DNA from 2 places in the Comamonas terrigena NBRC 13299 genome. Region 2 is predicted to be linked to the other one. Evidence: riboswitches for the same ligand, from Rfam matches in the RefSeq annotation. Region 2 holds a riboswitch; the other holds the start of a gene.
The links. Region 2 has a riboswitch for cobalamin ahead of CT3_RS16060 (TonB-dependent receptor domain-containing protein). Riboswitches for the same ligand answer to the same signal wherever they lie in the genome.
Positions count from the first base shown of each region.

Region 1: it holds a riboswitch for cobalamin, as region 2 does, so the genes downstream of both, CT3_RS13210 (TonB-dependent receptor) here and CT3_RS16060 (TonB-dependent receptor domain-containing protein) in region 2, are expected to answer to the same signal.

Region 1 covers NZ_AP019749.1:2,917,678-2,923,537, forward strand. The annotation lists gene CT3_RS13210 (TonB-dependent receptor) at 49-2,253, opposite strand; cobalamin riboswitch at 2,457-2,711, opposite strand; gene zigA (zinc metallochaperone GTPase ZigA) at 2,886-4,076, opposite strand; gene CT3_RS13220 (Bug family tripartite tricarboxylate transporter substrate binding protein) at 4,457-5,431, opposite strand; gene CT3_RS13225 (mandelate racemase/muconate lactonizing enzyme family protein) at 5,468-5,860, opposite strand, start outside.
Region 2 covers NZ_AP019749.1:3,524,094-3,529,953, reverse strand. The annotation lists gene CT3_RS16065 (ABC transporter permease) at 1-2,408, opposite strand, end outside; cobalamin riboswitch at 2,561-2,788, shown strand; gene CT3_RS16060 (TonB-dependent receptor domain-containing protein) at 2,876-4,777, shown strand; gene CT3_RS16055 (ABC transporter ATP-binding protein) at 4,816-5,520, opposite strand; gene miaA (tRNA (adenosine(37)-N6)-dimethylallyltransferase MiaA) at 5,557-5,860, opposite strand, start outside.

The sequences.
Region 1 (5,860 bases), 610 kb from region 2:
GGGGTGCTTCCGGAAGGGGGCTGGCGGGCCTGTGCATGCAGCCTGGCCTCAGAAGTCGGCCTGCAGGCCGACCATCAGCTCGCGCCCGGGCATGGAGGTGCCGCAGCCGCCGTTCTGGAAGCGCGCATCCGCCAGGCAGGGCGAGCGGTCCTGCGCAATGAAGATGGGGCTGCGGTTCAGGTTGAAGACATTGTTCACCGCCGCAAACAGCTTCACGCTGCGGTTCACCCGGTAGTCGCCGCGCAGGTTCCACACCGTGAAGGCCCCTTTGCGGTGGATGTAGGTGCTGCTGGGTTCGCCCTGCGGCACCAGCAGGTTCTCTTCGGTGTCGTACCACATCGGTCCGCGCAGCAGCGCCGTGAGCTGCATGCTCCAGTCACCTGCATTGCGGTCCATGCCCTGGGCGTAGCGCATGCCGGCAGAGGCCTGGAAGCGGTACATGCGCTGCACGCGGTCGGTGTTGGCGGTGGCTGCCGCGCCCTTGTCGCGCATGTCGAAGTGGTAGTAGCCGCCTGCAAAGGCGCTGAGCGACTGGCCCGGCAGGCCCAGGGCCAGCACCTGCTTGAGGTCGACCTTGGTGGTCAGCTCCAGGCCGCGCGCCACGACTTCTGCGGCATTGTTGGCATAGTCCGAGGTGTTGGTGCTGGGGCCCCGGGACACGGTGGTGATGCGGTTGGAGATGACGTTCTGGAACAGCGCTGCATCCACCTTCCAGCCCGGCTGCGTGAAGGTGGTGCCCACTTCGATCTGGCGGCTGGTCTCGGGCTTCAGATTGGGGTTGCCGAAGGTGCGCCCGCCGCCCACGGCGGTGAAGTCGGCGGCCAGTTCGGTGGCGGTCGGCGCCCGGAAGCCGGTGGCGATGCCTGCGCGCAGGTTCCAGTCGTCGGTGGCCTTCCAGGTCGAACCCAGGGACCAGGTGTGCGTGTCGTACTTGCGCACATTGGACTGGGCAAACGCCAGGTTGGGCGTGGGGTCGAACCGGGTCTCGCCCCAGGTCTTGCGCAGGCCGCCGCGCAAGGTCAGGCGGTTGTCCAGCAGGGTGTGGGCGTCTTCCAGGTACAGCGCCTTGGTCTCTTCCGTCTGGTTGTTGTCGTACGGGGCCACCTGGCCCGACGGGCCGCCGGGCATGGCCACGCGGAAGCGGTCCGAGCGCAGATGGCTGCGTTCCCAGTCCACGCCCACCAGCAGGTCGTTGGCGGCAGACAGGCGAAAGCGCGGCTGCAGACGGATGCCGGTGGCATCCAGCTTGCGGTCGTTGTAGTCGCGCGCCGTGCCCGGCACCGGGTTGGTGCCGCTCTTGATGACGGGGGACGCCCAGTTGAATTCGTCCTCGTCCACGAAGTGGTAGACCTGCGCCAGCCAGCTGACCGACTGGTCGGCCAGTGCGCCGGTGTAGGTCAGGTCCAGCGAGCGGTTGTCGCGGTTGTCCTTGCTGTAGATGTTGGACCCGGATCCCCGGAAGCCCGCGTTGTAGATGCCGTCAGTGCGGGCCTGCAGCTCCACCCGGTTCAGGCTGTCGATCTGCAGCCCCAGGGCGGCCACCGCGCCACGGCGCTTCCAGCCGGTGTTCTGCATGACGGTGCCGCCGTCGCCGGACTTGTAGTCATCGCGGGCGCTGGTGTTCAGGCCCACATACCAGTCCAGCATGCCGCTGGCGCCTGCGGTCTGGGCCTGAGTGCTCCAGCCGCCCCAGGAGCTGCCGGTCACCGTGACGCGGTTCAGCGGGCCGCTGGCGCCGGTGCGCAGGATGATGTTGATCACCCCGCCCATGTTCTGGCTGCCGTACACCACCGAGGCGGGGCCGCGCACGATTTCGATGCGGTCCACATCCGTCAGGCTGAGCTTGGACAGATTGGCCGTGCCGGCGCGGCGGCCGTTGAGCAGCACCAGCACCTGGCCCTTGAAGTCGCGCCCCTGGCCGTCGGTGGCGGCGCCACGCAGGTTCAGCGATGTCTGGGCCGCGGTCCATTCGCTGAGAAAGCCCACCGCATGTTCGGCCAGCAGGTCGGTGACCGAGCGGGCCGACGAGCGTTCGATGTCCTGGCGGTCAATGACCTGGGTGGTGGCGGCAATGCGGGCGCGGTCCTCGGGCCGGGCCGTGGCGGTGACGAAGACATCGCCCAGGGCCGCAGCCGGGGCCGATGTCGATGCGGTGGCTGTGGCGGCAGAAGCAGCAGACGCCGCGGCGTTGTCGGCCACACCCTGGGCGTGGGCGCCCCACAGCGCGCAGCACAGGGCGGCGCCGGCGGTCACGGGCTTCAGGGCGGAAAGGGGAAAAGCGACAGGCCCGCAGAGGGGGCGCGGGGAAACACGGGAAGGGGTGCGCATGCGCGGCTCCAGATGGCCCTGCTCTCCCGCAAGGCCGATTCAAGAAAACATCCGCAGGCAGGCATGCGCAGGGGGGACAGCTCGGCGCACGAACCCATCCAACCTGGACTGCGCGCTCACCCGCGGCGTCCAACAAAAGTGACAAGGCCGGTATCCGGGCTCGCGAAATGCCGACACTCCGGGACATCCGTCCTGGAACTTTCGGCCCACTCCACGCCTTCCCACGCAGTGCGCAGTGGCTTCAGGTCTTACCTGGGTGCAGAGGGTGATTCGCTTACCGTTGCGGGGGCAGCGCAGGCATTGCACTCCATGGAGCGCACCTGCTTCCCGTTTAACTCCAGTGGCCGTCAGGCCAATGCAGCACCTCGTAACAAGCATTGAAATGTATCTCAATGCAGCGAGGAATTATCGTTCAGGACACATGTGCGCAACGGACACAACACGCCGGACACATCCGGAATGCATGCCCTTGCGGCCGAAGGAGCGCAGCGCTGCACAAAGGCTGCAAAAAGGCAGTACAAATGCTGAACCAAGGCTGCAGCCGGGCATGCACAGCGTCAGTCCCAGGCCGGAAACGGGTCATGAAAGCCAGTCCAGGCCTTGGGGGCCAGGGCCATTTCGTGGTCGGTCAGCAGGCAGGCATCCAGCCGCTGGCGCAGCGCCGCCTCGTCCATGCCGATGCCGATCAGCACCAGTTCCTGGCGGGCATCGCCCACGTGCTCGTCCCAGTGCTGGGTGATGGTGGCCAGCGCCTCGGGCTCGCGCGGCCACTGTTCCCGGGGCACGGCGGCCCACCAGCGCCCTGCCCGGCCATGGCGGCACACGGCCCCGGCCTGCGACCAGTTGCCCGCATAGAGGGGGCGGCTGGCCAGCCAGAAAAAACCTTTGGAGCGTATGACCCCGGGCCATTCGGACCCCACCAGGGCGTGAAAGCGCCTGGGATGAAACGGCCGGCGCGCGCGGTAGACAAAGCTGCCGATGCCGTATTCCTGGGTTTCCGGCGTGTGTTCGCCGCGCAGCTCTTTCAGCCAGCCCGGGGCCTTGGCCGCCTCGTCGAAGTTGAACAGCTTGGTGGACAGCACCGACGCCAGCGGCACCTTGCCGAAACTGGATTCCACGATGCGTGCACGCGGGTTCAGGGTCTTCAGGATGGCCATCAGCCGCTGGCGCTCTGCGCCGGTGATGAGGTCGGTCTTGTTGAGCACCAGCACATCGCAGAACTCGACCTGTTCCACCAGCAGGTCCACCACCTTGCGCTCGTCGCCTTCCCCCATTGACTCCCCGCGCCCCTGCAGGCTGTCCCGGGATTCGTAGTCCTTGAGGAAGTTGAAGCCGTCCACCACGGTGACCATGGTGTCCAGCATCGCAATATCCGACAGGCTGGCGCCCGCTTCGTCGGTGAAGGTAAAGGTCTCGGCCACCGGCAGCGGCTCGGAGATACCCGTGGATTCGATCACCAGGTAGTCAAAGCGCTTTTCCCGGGCCAGGCGGCGCACCTCCACCAGCAGGTCTTCGCGCAGGGTGCAGCAGATGCAGCCGTTGCTCATTTCGACCAGTTTTTCCTCGGTCCGGGACAGGTCGCTGCCGCCTTCGCGCACCAGCGCCGCGTCGATGTTGACCTCGGACATGTCGTTGACGATGACCGCCACGCGCAGGCCCTCGCGGTTGTGGAGGATGTGGTTGAGAAGCGTCGTCTTGCCTGCGCCCAGAAAGCCAGACAGGACGGTGACGGGGAGAAGCTTTGCCATCGCCGGTACCATGAACAAGATTTGATAATGATAACTCATTATCAAATATGGAGACAGGAAACGGCCGCGGACGCGTCACCCCACCCTGCTGTTGCCCAGCCCCTTGCTGGACAGCGCCCTCCGGGCCCCTATGCCTGCGAAGGCGCTTGGCTGCGCAGTGCACGACCCGGCACATAGCAAAGCCCCCGCTGCGCGTGCACAGCGGGGGCGTTTGGTATCAGTCGTTTCACGGGCTGCTGTGGTGTAGCGGTGCAAGCGACCGCTGTCTGCAATCTGCCCTCTGCATCCCGCACGGGGCTCCGCACATGCGGGGCGATCGGCATCGGGCCGCCGCTCCCCCAAACCGTAAAGGCCTGGGCGGCGACCGCCCTGCCCTGGGTTCAGGCGTCTACCCGGATCCCGCGCGACTGGATGAGGTTGGCCCACTTGGCACGCTCATCCCGCATAAAGGCCTCAAAGCGCTGCGGCGTTCCGCCGCCGTCCTCGGCCCCGAACTCTTCCAGCTTGCTCACCACATCCGCCATGGCCAGGATGCGGTTGACGTCGGCATTGATGCGTGCCACCACTTCCGCAGGCATCCTGGCCGGGCCGACCAGGCCGAACCAGATGCTGGCATTGAAGCCGGGGTAGCCCTGCTCGGCCACCGTGGGTACATCCGGGAAGGCTTTCACGCGTTTGGTGCCGGTCTGCGCCAGCGCACGCACCTTGCCGCCCTTGATGAAAGGTGACGCCGTGGTCATGCCTTCGAACGCATAGTCGATCTGCCCGCCCAGCAAGTCCGTCATCACATTCGATGCGCCCTTGTAGGGGATGTGCAGGGCCGACACCCCGGCCGTCTGCTCGAACAGTGCCAGCGCCAGGTGCTGGGCCGACCCCGTTCCGGAAGAGCCGAAGCTGACTTCGCCGGACTTCTTCTTCAAGGCCGCCAGCAGCCCCTGCATGGAGGTGGACGATTTGGGGCTGGCCACCAGCACTTGCGGGGTCTGCCCCACCAGCGCAATCGCCGCAAAGTCCCGCTCGGGGGAGAAGCCGAGCTTGGGGTTCAGCGCAGGGGCAATGCCCAGGGCATTGATGTGGCCCATCATCAGGGTGTTCCCGTCGGCCGGGGCCTTGGCGACTTCGGCCGCCGCAATCAGGCCGGCCGCGCCGGGCTTGTTTTCCACGATGACGGGGATGCCCCACAGCGTGTTGAGCTTGTTGGCGATGATGCGCGCCAGGATGTCGGTGCCGCCACCGGCCGAGAAGCCGACCAGAATCTTGACCGGCCCCGCCGGGGGCTTGCCTTGGGCGAAGCCGGGCTGGGCACAGAGTGCGCCGGCGGCGGCAACCGTGGACAGAAATTGTCTGCGTTGCATGGTGTGTCTCCTTTTTTTTATATGGGCCGAGGGGTCTTACGCCACCTTGCTCCAGCGGCCGAACTTCGCAACCTGCGCCTCGTCGAAGTTGAAGCCGAGGCCGGGCGTCTGGTGCAGAACGACACGGCCCTTTTCCTGCGACAGCTGGCGGTCCAGCAGGCGGCGGAAGTTCAGGACCTGGTCATCCCAGAAGAATTCGACGTAGCGCGCGTTCGGCGTGGCGGCCACCAGCGGTGCGTGCACGTCGTGGAACCAGTGCGGGCACATCTGGATGCCGTAGCCGGCGGCCATGGCGGCAATGCGCTTCCATTCGGTGATGCCGCCGCACACCGCCGCATCCGTCTGCAAGATGGAGGCGGCCCCCATGTCCAGCAGGTGCTTGTGGTACCAGCGGCCATAGCCGATTTCCGCCGTGGCCACGGGGATGCG
Region 2 (5,860 bases):
CGGCGCGTCAGCCCCAGGTGGGTCAGCAGCCCAAACTCCTTGCGCCGTGCCAGCACCTGGGCGCTGAAGCTTGCGGCAATGCCGAACAGCCCGATGCCGATCGCCACTGCCTGCAGCCAGTAGGTGACGGCAAAGCTGCGGTCAAAAATCTCCAGCGAGCGCTGGCGCAGTGCGGCACTGCTGGTGAACTCCAGCGGCGGTGCCTGTCCGCCGGACAGCCGGGCCAAAGCGGCTTCGATGCGCGGCTGCAGCGTGGCCTGGTCTTCGCCCGCAGCAGGCCACAGCGACAGCTCGGACATGCGGGCATCGCCCGTCAGCTGCTGGTAGTCGCCCCAGTCCATGGCCACCGCGCCGAACTGGCGGATGTAGTCGCGCCAGATGCCGGCAATGAAAAAGTGCGTTTCCGCTGCGCCGGCCATGGGGGCGGTAGCCGGGCTGTCTGCCCCGGCAGCACTGCCGTCGGCCAGCCCGGTGCTGAACGCACGGTCCAGCAGCGGCCAGGGCTGGCCGGCCTGCACGCCATACAGTGTGGCCACGGCTTCGCTCACATAGATGGCAACCATGCCGGCCGGAACCGGCTGCGCAGGCGCTGCCCCCACCCACGGCAGTTGCTGGGCCTGCGGGCCGTGCAGCGGGCGCAGCAGCAGGCTGATGGCCGGGCGCTGCGGGTCCAGCCACAGGCTGGTGGCCCGCATCGGCTGGGCGCGTTCCACCCCGGGCAGGTCGCGTACGGCCTGCAGCAGCGTGGGTGGCAGCAGCGCCGCGTCGGATTTGGACGAGCCGCCGGCCGCACGCAGGTAGAGCGGCGAGGGCAGCACGGCGTCCAGCCAGTCCAGCATGCTGCCGCGAAAGCTGGTGACCATCACCGTCAGCGCCACGGCCAGGCTCAGGCTGGCCACCACGCCGCCCACGGCCACACTGGCGCTGGCCCGCATGCGGCGGGCACGTTCCAGCGCCAGCATGGACAGCGGCTGGCGCAGCGTGGCCGGCCACAGCCGCTGCAGGCCGCCTAGCACGCGCTCCAGCAGCCAGGGCAGCAGCGCCATGCCGCCCAGCAGCATCAGCCCTACGGCCCCATAGGCGGCCAGGGGAATGCCGCCAATGGGCGGCACGCTGGCCAGCAGCGCACTGGCGGCCACCAGGGCCAGGCCGGTCCAGGCGCGCGCAGGCGCCTGGACCACGTCCCCCAGCCCTTTGAGCGTGGCGGCGGGCGGCAGCGCCCGCGCGGTGCGTGCCGGCCACCAGGCGCCGGCCACGGTGGCGGCCAGGCCCAGGGCAAAGAAGGTGGCGGCGGCCGGCGCGCTCCACAGCAGCGGGGGCTGGCCGCCGGCAAAGTAGCCGCCGCCCAGGTCCCCGCCCAGCATACGCAGGGCCAGCCAGGCCAGTCCGGTGCCCAGCGCAATGCCGGCCGCGCTGCCGGCAACGCCCAGCAGGGCGGCTTCCCACAGCACCAGGCGCATGCGCTGTGCGGGCGTGAGCCCCAGCACCGCCAGCAGCGCCAGCTGCGGTGCGCGCCGCGCCACGCTCAGCGCCAGCACCGAAAACACCAGAAACGCCCCGGTGAACAGCGCCACCAGGGCCAGCACGGTCAGGTTGACGCGGTAGGCGCGCGACATCTCGGCCGCACGCTGCTGTTCACCGCCCGGCTGCTGCACCAGCACCTGGGCTGGCCAGCCGGGCAGGGCACGCAGCGTGGCGGTGAAGGCGCTGCGGTCGGTGCCGCTGCGCAGCAGCACATCCACGCGCTGGATCTGGCCGTCCTGGCCCAGCAGGTCCTGGGCGGCGCCAATGTCCATCACCGCCAGCGGGGCGCCGCCGGCTGCCACCGTGCCGGCCACGCGCAGCGTCACGGCATGGGTGTGCACGCGCACCGGCAGCAGGGCGCCGGGGGCGCTGGCTTCGTCCAGGCCCAGGGCCTGCAGTGCCGCCGGGTTCAGAAACACTGCGTCGGGCGCGAACAGCTGCAACCGGTCCTGGCCGGCAAACAGCCGGGGCTGCAGCGCAGGGGCCAGCGGGGCCGACTGCAATGCGTCGCCGCCTAGCAGGTGCAGCGACAGCGGTTCCGGGGGGGCGTGCGGCGCCTGGCCGGCCGCACCGCCCGTGGAGGGCGGGCTGTCGATCTGCACCGTGCCCTCGATCCACGGCGCGGCATGCTGCACCTCGGGCCGCAGCGCAATCAGTGGGTAAATGGCCTGGGGCAGGCTGGCGCGCATGCCTCGGAATTCCAGATCCGGCTGGCCGTTGACGCTGCGCACCGCGCGGGAAAACTCATCCAGCGCCGACTGGTTGATCACATGCACCGCAAAACCCAGGGCCACGCCCAGCGCAATGGCCAGCAGGGCAGTCAGGCTGCGCCAGGGCTGGCGCCGGTACTCCTGCAGCGAAAAACTGGCCAGCAGGCGCGGCAGCGGAGAAGCGGTGAGAGAGGGTGAGGCGGGCACGGAGGTTCCAGGGCAAAACAGCGGTGTGCACCGCCCCAGGGCGGGTGGGCACGCCTGCGCGGCCCAGGGATCCATGGGCAGGGCATTCGCCATCCTACAAGCCCCGTGTCAGCCTGCTGCCTACAATGCGGGGTTTTGGTGCTTGCAGCGCTGTTCTGGCGCTGCGGTTAAACGGGAAACATGGACGCCGGCGCCCGCGCTGGCACAGCATGTACTGCCCCCGCAACAGTGAGCGCACAGGTCCCGCAGGACCCGCTTGCCATCTCTTGCCACTGGAGCCATGCGCTCTGGGAAGGCTTGGCAAGCCGTGCGCCAGTCTGGATACCGGCCAAAACAGGTCCAGCATCCGCTGGCGTGCCGCTGTGCATGCAGACCCGGGTTGCTGGTTGTGTGAAGCACGGGCGGGGACGCCGGTGCCAACCATGTGTGCATCCATGCGAAATTTCCAACCATCCCCTGCGGAAGGCCAGCGCGCTTCCGTGCGCTTTCCTCTGGCGGCCGTGGCCCTGGCCGCAGCCTGCCTGGCCCAGCATGCTGCGGCGCAGAGCGTGCCCCTGTCCACCACGGTGGTGACCGCCACCCGCTCTGAAACGCCGCTGGACGAAACCCTGGCCGATGTGCGCGTGATCACCGAAGCGCAGATCAGCAACTCGGCAGGCCGCTCGCTGGCCGAAGTGCTGCAGCGCTTTGCCGGCGTGCAGATGTCCAGCAACGGTGGCCGCGGCAACACGCAAAGCGTCTACATCCGTGGCAGCAAGCAGGTGGTCCTGCTGGTGGACGGGGTGCGCTTCGGTTCGGCCACCCTGGGCACGCCCACGCTGGAGTCGCTGCCGCTGGAAGCCATCGAGCGCATCGAGGTGGTGCACGGCCCGGCATCGGCACTGTATGGCAGCGATGCCATTGGCGGGGTGATCCAGATCTTCACCAAGCAGGGCAAGGGCGTGAAGCAGGCATTCGTGCCCCATGCCGCGCTCACCTGGGGCCGCGCGGGCTACAAGAAGGCCGATGGCGGTTTTGCGGGCGAGCAGTCCGGCTGGAACTACAGCCTGAACATGGCGCGCGTCATCGATCCCGGCTTCTCGGCCACCAACCGCAAGAGCGCCGAATTCCGTTCCGATGCCGACAAGTTCAACCAGACCTCGGTCACGGCGGCGCTGGGTTATGCCTTCAATGCCGACTGGCGCCTGGATGCCAATCTGATGCGGGCGGACAGCTATTCCGAATTTGACCAGGACTACATCTTCATGCCCGACTGGAGCATGCCGCTGGTGAACGGTTCGTACAACGAATTCCGTGCCGCCACCAGCCAGCTCAAGCTGTCGGGCAGGCTCTCTGCCAACTGGAACAGCACCCTGAGCGTGTCGCGTTCCAATGACAAGCAGCGTTCCCACCACCGCCTGGAGGGTCGCACCGACCGTTACCAGGACCTGTTCCAGACCGAGCAGACCGAATACAAATGGGGCAACGAGATCAAGACCCCGGTGGGCGTGGTGGTGGCCGGCCTGGAGCGTCTGGAGCAGCAGATTGCCTCGTCCGAGCGCTACGACCACAAGGACCGTTCGACCAATGCCGCCTATGCCGGCCTGAACGGCAGCCACGCTGCGCATTCCTGGCAGCTCAACCTGCGCCGCGACGACAACTCCCAGTTCGGCGGCTACAACACCTGGGGCATTGGCTACGGCTACGAAGTCCTGTCCGGTCTGCGTGCGCGCGTGGCACGGGCCAGCAGCATGAAGGCGCCCACCTTCAACGACCTGTACTACCCCATGTCCGGCAACCCCAACCTGCAGCCCGAAAGCTCCAAGGGCAACGAAATCGGGCTGGACTGGAGCGTGGGCGGCCACGAGTTCAAGCTGACGGGCTTCGACAACAAGGTCAAGAACCTGATCTCCTGGGCCGACGACGGCACCGGCATGTGGTTCCCCTTCAATATCGACAGCGCACGCCTGAAGGGCTGGTCGCTGGGCTACAGCACCCAGTGGCAGGGCTGGGATCTGTCGGCACGCTACGAGCACCTGGATGCGGTCGATGGCAAGGGCCAGCGCCTGACGGACCGTTTGCCCGAGCACCAGGCCACGCTGTCGGTGGACAAGCGCATCGGCGCCTGGAAGTTCGGCACCAGCGCGCTGTATGCCGGCAAGCGCACCGACAAGCAGGGCACCGTGGACCTGGGTGGCTACACCACCATGGACCTGCACGCCGAATACCAGTTCGCCAAGGATTGGGCGGTGCAGGCCCGTGTGGCCAATCTGACCGACAAGGTCTATGAAACCGCCTACGGCTACAACCAGCGTGGCCGTGCCGGCTTTGTCACCTTGAAGTGGACGCCGCGCTGAGGCCACGCCGCTAGCACGGCCCCGCTGTGCGGCGCTGTTCAGGCCGCCGCAATGCCCCGGGCCGTCAGCCGCAGCACCCGGTCGGCGCGGGCCGCAGCGTCCGGGGAATGGGTGACCAGCACCAGGCTGGCGCCGGCTTCGCGGGTCTGGGCCACCAGCAGGTCCATGGTGCGGGCGGCCGTGTCCGGGTCCAGATTGCCGGTGGGCTCGTCGGCCAGCAGCAGGGCCGGGCGGTGTACCAGGGCGCGAGCAATGGCCACTCGCTGCAGCTGGCCGCCGCTGAGCTGCTGGGGCAGGCGCTGCCCCCTATCGCCCAGGCCCACGGCCGCCAGCATGGCCTGCACGCGGGCATCCTGCTCGGCGGGGGTGCCACGCGCCAGCAGCATCAGCGGCAGGGCCACGTTCTGCGCCACGCTCAGATGCGGCAGCACGTGAAAGGCCTGGAACACAAAACCCACATGGGCACGGCGCCAGACGGCCAGACCGGCTTCGTCCAGCCTGCCGATGTCCTGCCCCTGGTGCAGCACCTGGCCCTGGTCCCAGCGGTCCAGCCCGGCCAGGCAGTTGAGCAGCGTGGACTTGCCCACGCCCGAATCACCGACGATGGCGACAAACTCGCCCGCCGCCACCTCCAGGTTGACCTGCTCGAACACCGTGGCCGCATCGGCCCCTGTGCCATAGCGTTTGGCCAGGTCCACGACCTGAACGTTGGCGGGCGGTGTGCTGGCAGCTGGCAAGGACATGGCGAAGAGGGGATACGGGGTGGGGGGAGAAGCGGCTTACCTGGGCAGGCTGGCCTGCACCACGCCCCAGGCAGCCTGCACCAGCTGCACGATGGCGTCGGGGGCCTGGCAGTCGATCGGGTGGCGCTGGGGCATGCTGCGCAGCCAGGTGATCTGGCGCTTGGCCAGCTGGCGCGTGGCGGCAATGCCTTTTTCACGCACCAGGTGCATGTTCAGCGCGGGCTTGTCGCGGCGCTCCTGCCATTCCAGTTCTTCCCACACCTGGCGGTAGCCCACGCAGCGCATGCTGGGCAGGTCCAGGTGCAGATCGGGACGGGCGCGCAGGGTGCGCACCTCGTCC